Regions from separate parts of the Methylobacillus flagellatus KT genome, predicted to be linked through region 1. Evidence: predicted binding sites of a transcription regulator. Region 1 holds the regulator's gene; the other holds the start of a gene.
The links. The regulator sigma-54, encoded in region 1, starts transcription at its own class of promoters, with help from an activator protein. The targets are predictions, from matches to a motif close to TGGCACNNTTCCTGCT.
Positions count from the first base shown of each region.

Region 2: MFLA_RS12815 (TorF family putative porin) is a predicted target of sigma-54. The motif match lies at 3,919-3,934, and genes of this name have one in related genera.

Region 1 is NC_007947.1:147,670-155,127, reverse strand. It holds gene rapZ (RNase adapter RapZ) at 1-253, opposite strand, end outside; gene hprK (HPr(Ser) kinase/phosphatase) at 257-1,216, opposite strand; gene hpf (ribosome hibernation-promoting factor, HPF/YfiA family) at 1,316-1,642, opposite strand; gene MFLA_RS00745 (RNA polymerase factor sigma-54) at 1,673-3,139, opposite strand; gene lptB (LPS export ABC transporter ATP-binding protein) at 3,159-3,881, opposite strand; gene lptA (lipopolysaccharide transport periplasmic protein LptA) at 3,965-4,495, opposite strand; gene lptC (LPS export ABC transporter periplasmic protein LptC) at 4,521-5,210, opposite strand; gene MFLA_RS00725 (KdsC family phosphatase) at 5,220-5,708, opposite strand; gene MFLA_RS00720 (KpsF/GutQ family sugar-phosphate isomerase) at 5,748-6,746, opposite strand; gene MFLA_RS00715 (NAD(P)/FAD-dependent oxidoreductase) at 6,875-7,458, shown strand, end outside.
Region 2 is NC_007947.1:2,689,048-2,696,505, reverse strand. It holds gene gshA (glutamate--cysteine ligase) at 1-667, opposite strand, end outside; gene MFLA_RS12825 (ammonium transporter) at 1,270-2,655, opposite strand; gene glnK (P-II family nitrogen regulator) at 2,666-3,004, opposite strand; gene MFLA_RS12815 (TorF family putative porin) at 3,068-3,859, opposite strand; gene MFLA_RS12810 (accessory factor UbiK family protein) at 4,112-4,354, shown strand; gene MFLA_RS12805 (YifB family Mg chelatase-like AAA ATPase) at 4,357-5,847, shown strand; gene metH (methionine synthase) at 6,006-7,458, shown strand, end outside.

The DNA.
Region 1 (7,458 bases):
GAAAAAGCACCTGTACCTCGATGCCCTCATCCTTGAGCTTGCGGATGTTGCCTGGCAGCGCCTCGAGCGAGGCACTGCGTGTATCGATGCTGATTGCCACTCTTTGGTGATTGCCTTGGCTCAGATGTTCCGAAGCTTGAGGCAGCAGGGTGGCAGGCAGGTTGTCGATGCAATAGTAACCACTGTCTTCCAGCATCTTGAGCACGATGCTCTTGCCTGAACCCGAAAGACCGGTCACGATGACAAGCTGCATGCTCTATTCGGCCTGTGGTTTCGTTTTCCGGGAAGTGCGCGCCATCTCGCGATGCTGGCGCTGCAGGAACTGCTTGGTACCGTTGATGCCGCGCAACAGGAGCATATGGTTGCGCACGGCCACTTCGACCAGGACGGCGATATTACGGCCGGCAGCGACCGGGATCACGACCTTGGGGATTTTGACATCCAGGATTTTCTCATGCTGCGATTTGATGTTGAGCCGATCCAGCGGCACCATGGTATCCGCCATTTCCAGTTGCACGATCAGGTCGAGCGGCTTGGTCGGCTTGACGGCATTGTCGCCAAACAAGGCGCGGATATTGAGCACCCCCAATCCGCGCACTTCGAGGAAGTCTTGGAGCAACGGCGGGCAACGCCCTTCCAGCCTGTCCGGCGCGATACGATAGAAGTCGACGATATCATCCGCCACCAAGCGGTGTCCTCGCGAAATCAGCTCCAGTGCCAGCTCGCTCTTGCCAATGGCCGCGGTGCCCTTGATCATGAGGCCGAAACCCTGCACTTCCATGAACACGCCATGCAAGCTTTCCGATATCGCCACGGCTTGGGCAAGGTAATGGCTCAGCACATCCATGAGGCCGGGACTGCGTAAAGGTGAAGTGAACAAAGGCGTGCCGAACTCGTCGGAAGCCGCCACCAGTTCTTTCGGGGCTTCTTCGCCATTAGCGACGATGATGGCTGCCAGGTCAGCGGAAAACAGGTTCTTGATCGCCTGGAACAATTCGCGCGCCTTCAGGCTGCGCAGGTAGTCCATTTCCGCGCAACCCAAGACCTGTACACGGTTGGGATGCACGAAATTCAGGTGACCGACCAGCGCCAGAGATGGCTTGGTCACGGTTTCACTTGTCAGGGGATTGTCGCCACCCGCCAACCCTGCTACCCATTTCAGCTTGAGCTTGCGGCGCATATCCTTGTAAAGCTGGGTCACACTGATTTCAGCCATGTATGCTTAATACCTTGGGGGATGAACATGCAGAAGAAATTGCTGCAAGCGCGTCAAATCCTTGCTCGTAGCATAGCGCTTGCAGCATCTCACCGAAGGTTACTCAACCGGTTGGTGCTTGAGGCCACCTGATGCTTGGTTGTGGTTGCTGATCTTCTCCTTATGCTTCAACACTTGGCGGTCCAGCTTGTCAGCTAGCAAGTCAATCGCGCTGTACATGTTTTCTGCACCACATTCCGCATGCAGGTCGTTGCCAGGCACATGCAGGGTGGCTTCCGCCTTTTGCACCAGTTTTTCTACACTCAGGGTGACCTTGAGGTCAATCACATGATCAAAGTGATTACTGAGTCGAGCCAGTTTAGACTGCACATATTCGCGCAACGCTGGAGTAACCTCTAGATGATGTCCGGTCAGGTGCAAATTCATAACACTCTCCTTACTTGAAAAACGCGCAAATCAAAGCGACTTGCGCTGGTTGGCCGCGGGTATCTGTAGAGACTCGCGGTATTTCGCTATAGTTCTTCTTGCCACGACAATCCCTTGCTTGCTCAGGATATCGGTGATCTGATTGTCGGACAGCGGCTTCTTCGGGTTTTCCTCGCTCACCATCTGCTTGATCAACGCACGGATCGCCGTGGCGGAGCACGCTCCTCCCGACTCTGTCGCCACATGGCTGCCGAAGAAATACTTCAACTCGTAAACACCGCGCGGTGTGAGCATGTGCTTTCTTGTGGTCACGCGCGACACGGTCGATTCATGCAGGCCCAGCTCATCGGCAATCTCCCGAAGCACCAACGGGCGCATGGCCACTTCGCCGTGCTCGAAGAAATTACGCTGCCGGTCCACGATTGCCTGCGACACACGCAGGATAGTGGAGAAGCGCTGCTGGATATTCTTGATCATCCATTTCGCCTCCTGCATCTGACTCATGAGATATTGACTGGAGCTGTCACGATTCCGTTTCAGGATGCCGGCATAAAGCTGGTTGATACGCAGCTTGGGTACGACCTCATCATTCAGGCTGGCAACCCAGATCCCCTTGATCTTCTTCACCACGATTTCATGCTGGATGTAATGATCCGAAGTAATGTGGCTGAATTCGCCGCCTGGTCGCGGATTGAGCTGGGTCACCAGTTGCTGCACCGATTTCAGGACATCATCATCGCAATGCAGCAGTTTACGCAAGCGCGTGTAATCACGACTTGCCAGCAGGGGCAGATGCTGTTCGGCAACCTTGATCGCCAACTCCACAAAAGGTGTTTCTGCCGGCAAGGCACGCAGTTGCAATGTCAGGCATTCTGCCAGGTTGCGGGCGCCAATCCCCGGCGGATCCAGATTCTGGATATGCTTGAGTGCCGTTTCAAGCTCGAGCGGATCGATCTCCAGCTCTTCCGGCAAAAGCTCGGCCAGCTCTTCCAGGGACTGTTCCAGATACCCATCGTCATTGATCGCATCTACCAGTACCATCGCCAAGGTCTGATCACGTTCCGACAAAGGCAGCAGCTTGATCTGGCTCAGCAGGTGTTCACGCAGAGTGAGGTTGGCCGCTTCCTGAAAGCTGAAGTCGTTATCGTCTTCACTATTAGCGCCGCCTTCTTCCCAGCGGCTACCTCCTTGGAAAGACTCATAGTAATCATCCCCGCCGCCAAATTCGTCAATGCGTGGCAATTCCTCGCTCGCGGGCGCAGGCGCTTCGCTGGCAGGAGCAGAAACCGCAGCATCCGGGGCAGGACTGTAGCTTTCGGATATCTCGGCAGCACCGTCTGGACCGTCTATACGCTCCAGCAAGGGATTGGCCTGCAACAGTGACTCCAGCTCCTGGTTGAGTTCCTGCGAGGACAGCTGCAACAATTTGATTGACTGCTGCAGCTGCGGCGTCAATGCGAGATTTTGGGAAAATTTTAGCTGTAGACTTTGTTTCATCTCTCTAATTCTGCATGGACTACAGGCGGAAATCCTTGCCCAGGTAAACTTCTCTTACACTCTCGTTATGAATGATTTCACTGGGTTTCCCCGATGCGAATACGCGGCCTTCGTTCACGATATAGGCGCGGTCGCATATGCCCAATGTCTCACGCACATTATGGTCCGTGATCAAAACTCCGATGTTGCGCTCGGTCAGAAAACGTACGATCTTCTGGATATCCAGTACCGCGATCGGGTCAATCCCCGCAAACGGCTCGTCCAACAGTATAAAACTGGGATTGGTCGCCAGGCAGCGGGCGATTTCCACCCGGCGGCGCTCGCCTCCGGACAGGCTGACTGCCATACTGTTGCGTATATGGGTGATATGGAGCTCCTGCAACAAGGATTCAAGCTGCTCATTCTGCTGCTCAGCGGTCATTTCCTGCAACTCGAGGATGGCCTGGATATTCTCCGTCACCGTCATCTTGCGGAAAATGGACGGCTCCTGGGGCAGGTAGGCCAACCCCATGCGCGCGCGCTGGTGGATGGGCATCCGACTCAGGTCCTTGCCATTGAGCAGTATGCGTCCGCCATCCAGGGGCACCAATCCCACCATCATGTAGAAACTGGTTGTCTTGCCCGCGCCATTCGGTCCTAGCAGTCCAACCACCTCGCCACTGTTGAGCTGCAGGGAAATATCCTGCACGACGGTGCGCGATTTATATTGCTTGCGCAAGCTTTCTACGATTAATTCACTCATTTATGCGGTCGATACCATCTCTAATATAAAGCGCGGTCGCCTTGACCGGTAAACAGGCAGAAGGCTGCAAACAGCCGTCCGGCTCAGGGAGCCTCCGCCTCTGGTTTCTTCCTCGGCTGAATAATGGCGCGCACACGGCCAGTCGGAGTTGTCGCTTGTGATCCGCCGCTGATGACTTCCGCATATTCGGCGTTGGCGTCATACATGATGTAATCCCCATGCACGATATCATCGCCGCGCTTGACCCAGGCATTGGTAAACAACTGCACCTTGTCCATGCGTCCATCATACTCTATCCGCTGGCCGCCACCCTCCATGTATTCGTTCTTGCCGTCGCGCTTCTGCCTGAACGTCGTCGGATTGCCATAAGATGTGCTGTGCTGGAAGCCTTCCTTGTCCTCGCGCACGATCAGCTTGTCGCCGCGGATGACCAGGGTCCCCTGGGTCAGGATCACATTACCGGTGTAGGTACTGGTCTTCTTGGCATCGTTGACCTGCACGGCATCGGCCTCCAACTCAATCGGCTTGTCCCGGTCGGCCTTTTCCGCGAAGGCGGAAACTGACAGCATGCCAGCCAGTATGGCAAGCACTAATGAATAAGGCGGGTGGCGCATAGATTCTCCGCTGAAAAATATCGTTCTACTGGGTCTTGGTTGGCTGCTTGGCATTTTTACTATTACCGGATGTTTGCTTGCTGGTTCTGGAAGCCACAGGTTTGGCAGATGCCCTTGGCTTGCTGCTGGCCCGCTTGGCGGGAGGGCGCTCATAATGGCTACGCACCCGCTTATTAAGCTGTATGGTCTGGTTTTTCTTGTCATACACCATCCCGACTGCGCGCACCACGCTCTTAGGGCCCTGGGTAATCACGACAGGCTGATCGGTCGACGCAACCTCGCGATCCGGTTCCACCCGCAGATATTCCGTTGTCAGCGTCATTTCCGGGCGATCCCCGAATGCCGGCCGCACCACGCGCACATTGTCGCGGAATTCCACGACCGCCCCGTCACTGGAGACATAGCCGCGCTTACCTTCTATCGTCGTCGCAGGCCTGCCCACCCCAAACTGGGTGAAATGCGGGTTTTCCAGCTCGGTAGTATCGTCATCCGGGTAATGCCGCATCTCAGATGCCTTGAGGATATGGCTGATCGACCCCGTCGCATCCGTCTTCGTCGTGACGAAGTTATTCAGGATATAGTCCGGGTCGTGGCGGGTTGCCCCGTCGATGCGCGGCTCCGGAGGCTGCACCGTGCGGTCTATCCATAATGTAATCAAGGCCATCAGGCCGAGTACGGCAAGTGGAAACAGGATGGTATTGGTGCGCCCTTGCATTTATCGCATTTACTTCAAATATGGCGCCATTTGCGCGTCGAAGGTGCCTTGCGCCCGCATGAGCAGCTCACAGACTTCGCGCACAGCACCCAACCCGGCCTGGCGCTCGGTGGTGTAATGAGCATACTCCTTGACCAGCGGCATGGCATGCGGCACGGTCACCGCGAGCCCGGCACGGCGCATGGGAGGAATGTCGATCACATCATCCCCCATAAACAGACAGTCCTCGGCTGACACGCCCTGCTTCTCCAGCAAGTCGGTGAATGCCTCTAGCTTATCGTCTATACCCTGATAGATGATCTGTACACCTGTATTCTCGGCACGTTTCACCACCACATTGGACTTGCGGCCTGTGATATAGGCCATGCGGATGCCAGTATTCTTGAGCATCTTCATTCCCAAACCATCCTGGGAATGGAAAATCTTGTATTCCAGGCCGTCATCCCCCAGCATCAGCCCGCCATTGGTCAAAACGCCATCCACGTCAAATACTGCCATCTTGATGCGCCTTGCGCGCTCTTCTAAGGAAATCAACTTCTAAACCACCTTTGCCATGAGTAAGTCGTGCATATTGAGTGCGCCGACCAGATTACCCTGCTGGTCGACGACCAGCAGACTGCTTATAGAATATTGCTCCATCAAGGCCAAGGCATCGACGGCCAGCTGCCCGGGCAAAATGCTGCGGGGGTGCGCATGCATGACATCGGCCATGCGGGTCCCGTTGATGTCGATGCCTGCCTCGAACGCCCGGCGCAAGTCGCCATCCGTGAATATGCCCACAGGCTTGTCTGCGGCATCCAGCACCGCAGTCATGCCCAAGCCCTTGCGCGACATCTCCAGCAAGCCATCCTTAAGGCTGCTGCTGACCGACACGGCAGGAATATCGTCCCCACTACGCATGACGTCCTGTACATGCAGCAACAGCCGCCGGCCAATGGATCCGCCAGGATGAGCCAGGGCAAAATCCTCGCGCGAGAACCCGCGCTGATCCAGCAGGGTAACGGCCAACGCATCTCCCAGCGCCAGCGCCGCAGTCGTGCTTGCGGTGGGCGCAAGTCCCAGGGGACACGCCTCCTGTGACACATGGGCGTCGAGAAAAATATCCGCCGCCTTGGACAAGGTCGAATGGCGGTTGCCTGAAATACTGATGATAGGCGTCCCAATACGCTTCAATGGCGGCAACAGTGCCAGCAGTTCGTCCGCCTCTCCCGAATTGGATAGCGCAATCACCACGTCATCCCGTGTGATCATGCCCAGGTCGCCGTGGCTCGCCTCGGCGGGATGCATGAAAAATGCCGGTGTCCCGGTGCTGGCCAATGTAGCGGCAATCTTGTTGCCGATATGACCCGATTTGCCAATACCGGTCACGACAACTCGGCCCCGGCATTGTAAAATGAGCTCGACTGCGTTCACGAAGCTCTGATCGAGGCGCCCGGCCAATGCCTGCACTTCTCTCGCCTCGATGGCCAACACTTCGCGCGCAAGTTGCAGTAGCGTAGTGGCGCTATTGCTCGGCTTTAACTTGGAAATTCCCATATGTGCCAAGTATAAAAGGGAATGTTCCCTGAATAAAGGATATGCCGGTAAAGTCGGCATAATTTTTGCGTGATTACTCTATTCCATTCCTGCCATCTTCACATTACACAGCCCCGGAACCACGCCTCATGAGCCAGCATGTATTGATTGCGGGCGGCGGCATCGTCGGCTGCCTCACCGCCATGGAGCTGGTTTCTCGTGGCTGCAGGGTCACCATTGTCGAGCGCAACAACATCGCCAGCCAGACCTCGGGAGAGTCCTCGTGGGCGGGCACTGGCATCATGTTTCCATTGCTGCCGTGGATGTATTCAGACCATGTCAATACACTCACGCATTATGGCGCATCCCTATATCCGGACATCTGTGCACGCTTGTTCAAGGAAACCGGCATAGATCCGCAAATGCTCGATTCCGGCTTTCTGCTGTTGCCACCATTCGATCGCGAAGCCGCGCTGACGTGGTGTGCCCGCTACCAGGTCAAGGCGGAAGACACTAAGGCCGCAGGCTTCGGGGTGCAATCACCCAATGGACAAGATGCGCTCTGGCTGCCCGACGTCAAACAGGTGCGCCCTCCCTGCCTGATGCATGCCCTGCGTACATGGCTGGAAAACCACCATGTACGCTTACTGGAACGCACCGAGCTCATGCCGCTTTCCCCCGGCACATCCAGGCTTACCGCATGGGCCACTACGTCTGGCGAACTACTGGAAGC
Region 2 (7,458 bases), 430 kb from region 1:
AAGGCGCGAACTCCTCGACCACACGATCATAAGCAGTGAAATGATTGGATTTGCGGCGGGTCGCCCAGCCTGCATGCAAAGGCGGGATCAGCGATTGTTCAAGGCCCTGCAGAATGTCAGGGATGCCGCCGGAAAGATCGTTATTGAGCAGGATCGCGCAGCTATCGAAATTGTCCAGCTCCAGACGGTTGGCTTTGCGCCGTACAGGCTCGAGCAAGATGCTATGACCGTCGTGCGTTTCGAGGAAGGTGGGTGCGGTAATCTCAGGGGCGATGCTACCGATGCGTACCTCCAGACCTGCCTGGCGCAAGATATGGGTGAGGGCATGGACGTTGCGCAGATAGAAAGTATTGCGTGTGTGGTTCTCCGGAATCAGCAGCAGGCGCCGCGCATCGGGGCAAATCTTTTCCACAGCCACCATGGCGGCCTGGATGCATAAAGGCAGGAAGTCCGGGTTCAAGTTGTTGAAGCCGCCCGGAAACAGGTTGGTATCTACTGGCGCCAGCTTGAAGCCAGCATTGCGCAGATCCACCGAGGCATAGAATGGCGCGCCATATTCCTGCCATTGGCTGCGGAACCAGTGTTCAATGCGCGGCATGTTGTCAAGCAGGCGCTTTTCCAGGGTGAGCAATGGACCGGTGAGCGCCGTCGTAAGGTGGGGAACCATCATGTTTAAGAGGACACCTGATTAGCCAAGAGTAGGCGGAGATTTTAGCGTAAAGCCAGGGGTAGTTCCCGTTTTATTCGCGCCAGCGTTCCTGTCCGTTCCGGCGAGCAGCGCATGGGGATCAATGAGTCTGTCTTGGCTTGAGCCTGAGGTTTCCGATGGCTTCAATGGTCGCAATGCGTCGAATGCGCACTCTTGCGTCGTTTGTATGGTGCATTTGCTCCTGATGATTTCAGGAGATGTGGTCCTGGGGCAGTCATCCTGCCTGATGAAAAGGAAGCTAAAGTTATAGGCAAAAAAAAGGGGCGCTCGAAGCGCCCTGAGGAGGAGGAGATAATGCATAAAACTAGGCAGTAAAATGTTCCTGGTCTTGCGACGTAAAGATCAAATTACGCTTGATCATAGATAAGCAATCAGCGTGCCAACTTTGCAGGGGGCAATTTCCATTGTTGAGGCAGGTTTTATGCTGCTGCTGTGACGAAGTGGTGCAGGATTGCCCCGATTGAGTGCATTGGGGTCATTTCTCGATGCGATGGATGAGCTTGCATGGGTGAAAAAGAACGGGCGCTGAAAGCGCCCGTCGAGTCTAGCTATTACCCAACTTAGTAGTGATAGGCACGCTCACCGTGTTCGGAGGTATCGAGACCTTCACGTTCGGCTTCTTCGCTGGCGCGCAGGCCGATGAAAAGGTCGACGATTTTGAACAGGATATAACTGCCGATACCACCCCATACGATGGTGACGCCAATCGCGACGGCTTGTGCATAAAGCTGGCTTGCCATCGTCGTGCCTTCTTCGTAGCCGATGCCACCGAAGTCGGCACTCATGAGGATGCCGGTACCGAATGCGCCGATCAGGCCAGCGACACCGTGGATGCCGAATACATCCAGGGAATCGTCATAACCCAGCTTGACTTTCAGACTGGTGACCGCCCAGAAAGCGATAACGCTGGCAACAAATCCAAGTACGATGGCGCCGACAGGGCCGAGGAAGCCGCAGGCCGGCGTGATGGCAACCAGGCCGGCGACTGCACCGGAAACGGCACCCAGCAATGAGGGCTTGCCCTTGAACAGCCATTCTGCGAAAACCCAGCCCAATACGGCGGCGCCGGTAGCTGCCTGTGTGTTGATCAAGGCCAGGCCTGCAATACCGTCGGCGGCAAGTTCACTGCCGACATTGAAGCCGAACCAGCCTACCCACAGCATGGAAGCGCCGACCATGGTTAGCGTAATGCTGTGCGGAGGCATAGCTTCCTTGCCGTAGCCAAGACGCTTGCCAACGACGATGGCGCCGACGAGTGCTGCAATACCCGCATTCATGTGAACAACAGTGCCGCCTGCAAAGTCAGCTGCGCCGAGGTCGCCCAGGAAGCCGCCACCCCAGACCATGTGCGCGATCGGGATATAGATGAACGTCACCCACAATGCGAGGAAGGCCAGTACGGCAGAGAACTTCATGCGTTCGGCAAAGCCGCCGACGATCAGTGCCGGGGTGATTGCCGCAAAGGTCAATTGAAAGGTAACAAATACATATTCGGGGATGGTACCGCCTTCCAGCAAGGTATCGGGCGTGATGCCTGATAACAGGGTCTTGCTGAATCCGCCGATATAGGCGTTCAGGCTGCCGCCATCAGTAAAGGCCAGGCTATAGCCGTAGACGACCCAAATCACGGACATAAGCGCTGTCGTGACGAACACCTGGGTCAGGATGGAAACCATATTCTTGGTGCGAACCAAGCCACCGTAGAACAAGGCGACGCCGGGAATGATCATGGCCAGCACCAGCACAGTGGCGACGATGGTCCAGGCAGTATCGCCGGGGCTCAGGGCCAACATGGCCTCGGTGGCTGTGTCTACCGCCTCTGCAGCAGCGGGTGCGATTTCAGTGGAGACAGCTTCGTCAACGATGACAACTTCTTCTTCGGCCAATGCAAGGCCGGAGAAACCCAGCGCACTAACCAGTGCAATCATGGAAAGAATTTTTTTCATATCAACTCCCTTAAAGCGCATCAGCGCCGGTTTCGCCAGTACGAATGCGGTAGACTTGTTCCAAGTCGAAGACGAAAATCTTGCCATCGCCGATTTTGCCAGTGGAGGCAGATTTTTCGATAACTTCCACTACTTGGTCAAGTAATTCATCGGCGACTGCGACTTCCAGCTTGATCTTGGGCAAAAAATCGACAACGTATTCTGCACCACGGTAAAGCTCGGTGTGGCCTTTTTGACGACCAAAGCCTTTGACTTCAGTGACGGTGATACCCTGAACTCCAATGGAGGAAAGGGCTTCACGCACCTCGTCAAGCTTGAAGGGCTTGATGATAGCGGATACGAGTTTCATGGTGATCTCCTCTCAAATAAAAAAGGCAAGGCAAACGCCTTGCCTTCTAACTTAGTTGTTTTATTAGAAAGTCTTTTGGACGAAGAAAGTCCAGTTTTCCTTACCGGAGAACACAGGGCCGTAGGTGAATGCGCTAGGATCGGCATCGGTGTCGGTATAGTAACCGCCGGCGACAATACCGTTATCCCATGCCTTGCTCAGGCCGAGTTTCCAGTCGGTATAGTCGTACTCGCTGGGGCCATTGCCGAATTCCTGGCGGCCAACGTGGGCGATTGCGCTATAGCCTGTATCGCCAAATGGGATGTCCAGTGTCAGGTCGATATAGCTGGCACCGCGACCTTGGAAGCCGAAGGCAGACTTGCTTGGGGACCAGTTGTAACGTGCGGAAACCCACTTGTAGGCAAGGCCTCCATAGATTTCAGTGGTATCAGCGTTGTATGGGCTAACAGCAGTATTGCGGCGGCCTGGGTAGATGTATTGATTGACACCTACATCATAAGTAATGCCGGTTTCGCCGATTTCAGCGGTATAACCTGCATAGATATCCAATTCCATGCTGGAACTATTGTAGGCGCGCTCACCACCGTAACCGTCGGCACCAGTGTCAGTCAACCAGCTGATGCTGGATGCCCATGTACCAGCATAGAAACCGCTGGCGTGGGAGTAGTCCATACCACCTTGGATCGCTGGACGGTCACCGGATTGGCTGGTGCCGCGGAAAATGTAGTTACTTGTGAGGCCGATGTTATATGTAACAGTGTGAGGAGAGGTTGCCCCAGCAGCTTCTTCGGCCATGACGGCGGCAGGTGCTGCAAATGTGCCAACGATGGCGGCAAGTAGAAGCGAATTGCGCATAATGTACCCTTTCAAGGTTTGAAAAATAAAACACAACGAAAACTCTGCGTTGGGTAATAAGCAACACCTGTGCCATAAAAACAACATTCATATAAAACAAAAAGTTACGTTATTTTTTCTGTGATTTTGTATGGGCTGAAATGGTGCGGACCTTGGTTTATGTTTGTAAGTGATTGAGTTGATTGCGTTTAATCTGGATTTTTGGCGGAAAAAAACTGCTAAACTGTCGATAACTTGGGAGATTTTGAAATCATGAGTGTTCAGTTTATTGATGAGTTATCTAATAAAATCAAAGAAATATATGCTTCCTTGCCTGCCGAGGATGTCGAGCGCAACCTGCATGCACTATTAAAGGGCGCATTCACAAAACTGGAGCTCGTCACACGTGAAGAGTTTGATGTCCAGACCGAGGTGCTGCGCAAGACAAGGGCTCAATTGGCTGCTCTCGAAAAACAATTGGCTGAAATTGAAGCGAAGCTGGGGCAGTCTTCCTGAACATGGCGCTGGCGGTGTTACATAGCCGCGCGCTGGCCGGAATGGAGGCGCCAGCGGTCGCGGTGGAGGTTCATCTTGCCAACGGCTTGCCGAGTTTTACCATTGTGGGCCTGCCTGAAGCAGAGGTGAAAGAGAGCAAGGACAGGGTGCGGGCTGCTCTGCAGACGGCCCAATTCGAATTTCCGGCTCGCCGGATTACCGTCAACCTGGCGCCTGCAGACTTGCCTAAGGAAAGTGGTCGTTATGATCTGCCTATTGCATTGGGCATTCTGGCTGCTTCCGGACAGATTCCTCTTCAGGGGCTGGATCAGTATGAGGTGGCAGGCGAGCTGGCGTTGACCGGCGAGTTGCGGCCGATTCGGGGAGCCTTGGCCATGGCATACAAGGCCAAGGAATCTGGCCGTACCTTCATTCTGCCCCAGGACAGTGCTGCCGAGGCGGCCTTGGTGCAAGGCGTAGCAGTCCTGCCAGCCACCAGTTTGTTGCAAGTGTGCGCGCATTTGACAGGTCGTGAGCTACTGGCGCCGCAAGTGGTCAGTGTTGTCCAGCACGCTTCCGCTGAGGGCGATTTTGCCGAGGTCAAGGGTCAGTTACAAGCCAGGCGCGCCCTGGAGGTCGCCGCTGCGGGTGGTCATAGTGTACTGATGTCCGGCCCGCCTGGCACAGGCAAATCTATGCTGGCCTCGCGCTTTGTTGGCATATTGCCTGCGATGACGGAGGTGGAAGCGCTGGAGTCTGCGGCTATCCAGTCTCTGAGCAAGGGTTTCCGCGCCAGCGATTGGGGCAAGCGGCCCTATCGCGCGCCTCACCACACGGCTTCGGGCGTGGCCCTGGTGGGTGGGGGTGCGATTCCCAAGCCGGGTGAGATTTCGCTTGCGCATCATGGTGTTTTGTTCCTGGACGAGCTTGCGGAGTTCGACCGCAAGGTGCTGGAAGTGTTGCGTGAACCCCTGGAGTCCGGGCACATCACTGTCTCACGCGCAGCGCGCCAGGCGGAGTTTCCCGCCCGCTTTCAGCTGGTTGCCGCCATGAACCCATGTCCATGCGGCTATCTTGGGCATCCTAACGGCAAGTGCCGGTGCACGCCGGACCAGATCGCGCGCTACCGCCACCGATTGTCTGGGCCGTTGCTGGACCGCATTGATCTTCACATCCAGGTGCCGGCATTGACTGAGGAGGAGTTGATGCAGGCGCCGGCAGGCGAGGCGAGTACCACAATCAGGAGCCGGGTCGAGGCGGCAAGGCGTCGCCAGCTGGATCGTCAGGGCGTCGCCAATTATTTGCTGACCAGCCAGCAGGTGGAAACATACTGCCAGCCAGACGAAGCAGGGGCTGCCTTGCTGAAACAGGCGATTGCACGCCTCGACCTGTCTGCACGTGCATATCACCGTATCCTCAAGGTGGCACGCACCATTGCGGACCTGTCTGCCAGTGAAGCCGTGCAAAGTGTTCATATTGCCGAAGCGGTGCAATACCGCAGGCTGGGGTTGTAGCCTAGACGTATTCAGTAGATACAACAGGCCATGGGGAAAAGGTCGGCACTGCCGTCAGTGCCGACTTCGTTATGCGCCATGTCACTCCTGTTTTATAATCACGTCCTGAATATTCAATCACCTGGCAGTTGTTTGGTTCGCCAGCATTAAGGTTCCGCATGAAACATTACGAAATGTCCCCCACCGAGGTCTTGCTGCGAGAAATCCTGTCCAAGCGCATCATGATCCTCGATGGCGCAATGGGGACCATGATCCAGCAATATAAGCTGACGGAGGAGGATTATCGCGGTGGTCCGCAAGGGCGGTTCGCCGATTTTGCTGCGCCTGAGGGCGAGCGGGAACTGTTCGTCAAGGGCAACAACGAGTTGCTGACGTTCACCCAGCCGCAGATCATCCAGGAAATACACGAGCAATACCTGGCGGCTGGTGCAGATATTATCGAGACCAATACGTTCGGGGCGACCAGCGTGGCACAGGAAGACTACTTCATGGCCCACCTGGCTTATGAAATGAACGTCGAGGCTGCCAGGCTCGCACGCGCGGCTTGCGACAAGTTTTCCACCTCGGACAAGCCGCGCTTCGTCGCGGGTGCCCTCGGCCCGACGCCCAAGACCGCCTCCATTTCCCCGGACGTGAACGACCCGGCGGCGCGCAATATCACTTTCGATCAGCTCGTGGCGGCCTATCATGAGCAGGCCCGCGGCCTGGTCGATGGCGGGGCTGATATCCTGATGGTGGAGACTGTGTTCGATACCTTGAACTGCAAGGCAGCATTGTTCGCGATCGACCAGTATTTCGAGGAAACCGGCAAGCGTCTTCCCATCATGATCTCGGGAACGGTGACGGATGCCTCCGGACGTATTCTTTCCGGTCAGACCGTGCCTGCATTCTGGTACTCGATACGTCATGCGCGACCGTTGACGATCGGGCTCAACTGCGCACTGGGTGCGGCTCTGATGCGCCCTTATGCGGAAGAGCTGAGCAGGATCGCCGATACTTTTGTCTGTATTTACCCGAACGCGGGTTTGCCCAACCCGATGTCGGACACTGGTTTTGACGAGAAGCCGGAGGATACTTCTGCCTTGCTCAGGGAATTCGCCGAGAGTGGCTTCGTCAATATTGCCGGCGGCTGTTGCGGCACCACCCCATCGCATATCGCAGCAATTGCCGAGGCGGTCAGGGATATCCCGCCGCGCCGCATTCCGCAAATCCCCGTGGCGACCAGGCTGGCTGGGCTGGAGCCGTTTACGATCGATGAAGACTCCTTGTTCGTCAATGTGGGCGAGCGTACTAATGTCACGGGTTCCAAGGCTTTCGCCCGTATGATCCTCAACGAGCAGTACGAGGAGGCCCTCGCTGTCGCACGCCAGCAAGTGGAAAACGGTGCGCAGGTGATCGACATCAACATGGATGAAGGCATGCTGGATGCTGTACGGGCCATGACGCATTTCCTCAATCTCGTGGCTTCTGAGCCCGATATCGCACGCGTGCCCATCATGATCGACTCGTCGAAGTGGGCGGTGATCGAGGCAGGACTCAAGTGCGTGCAAGGCAAGTGCATCGTCAATTCCATTTCCATGAAGGAAGGTGAGGCCGAGTTCCTGCGCCAGG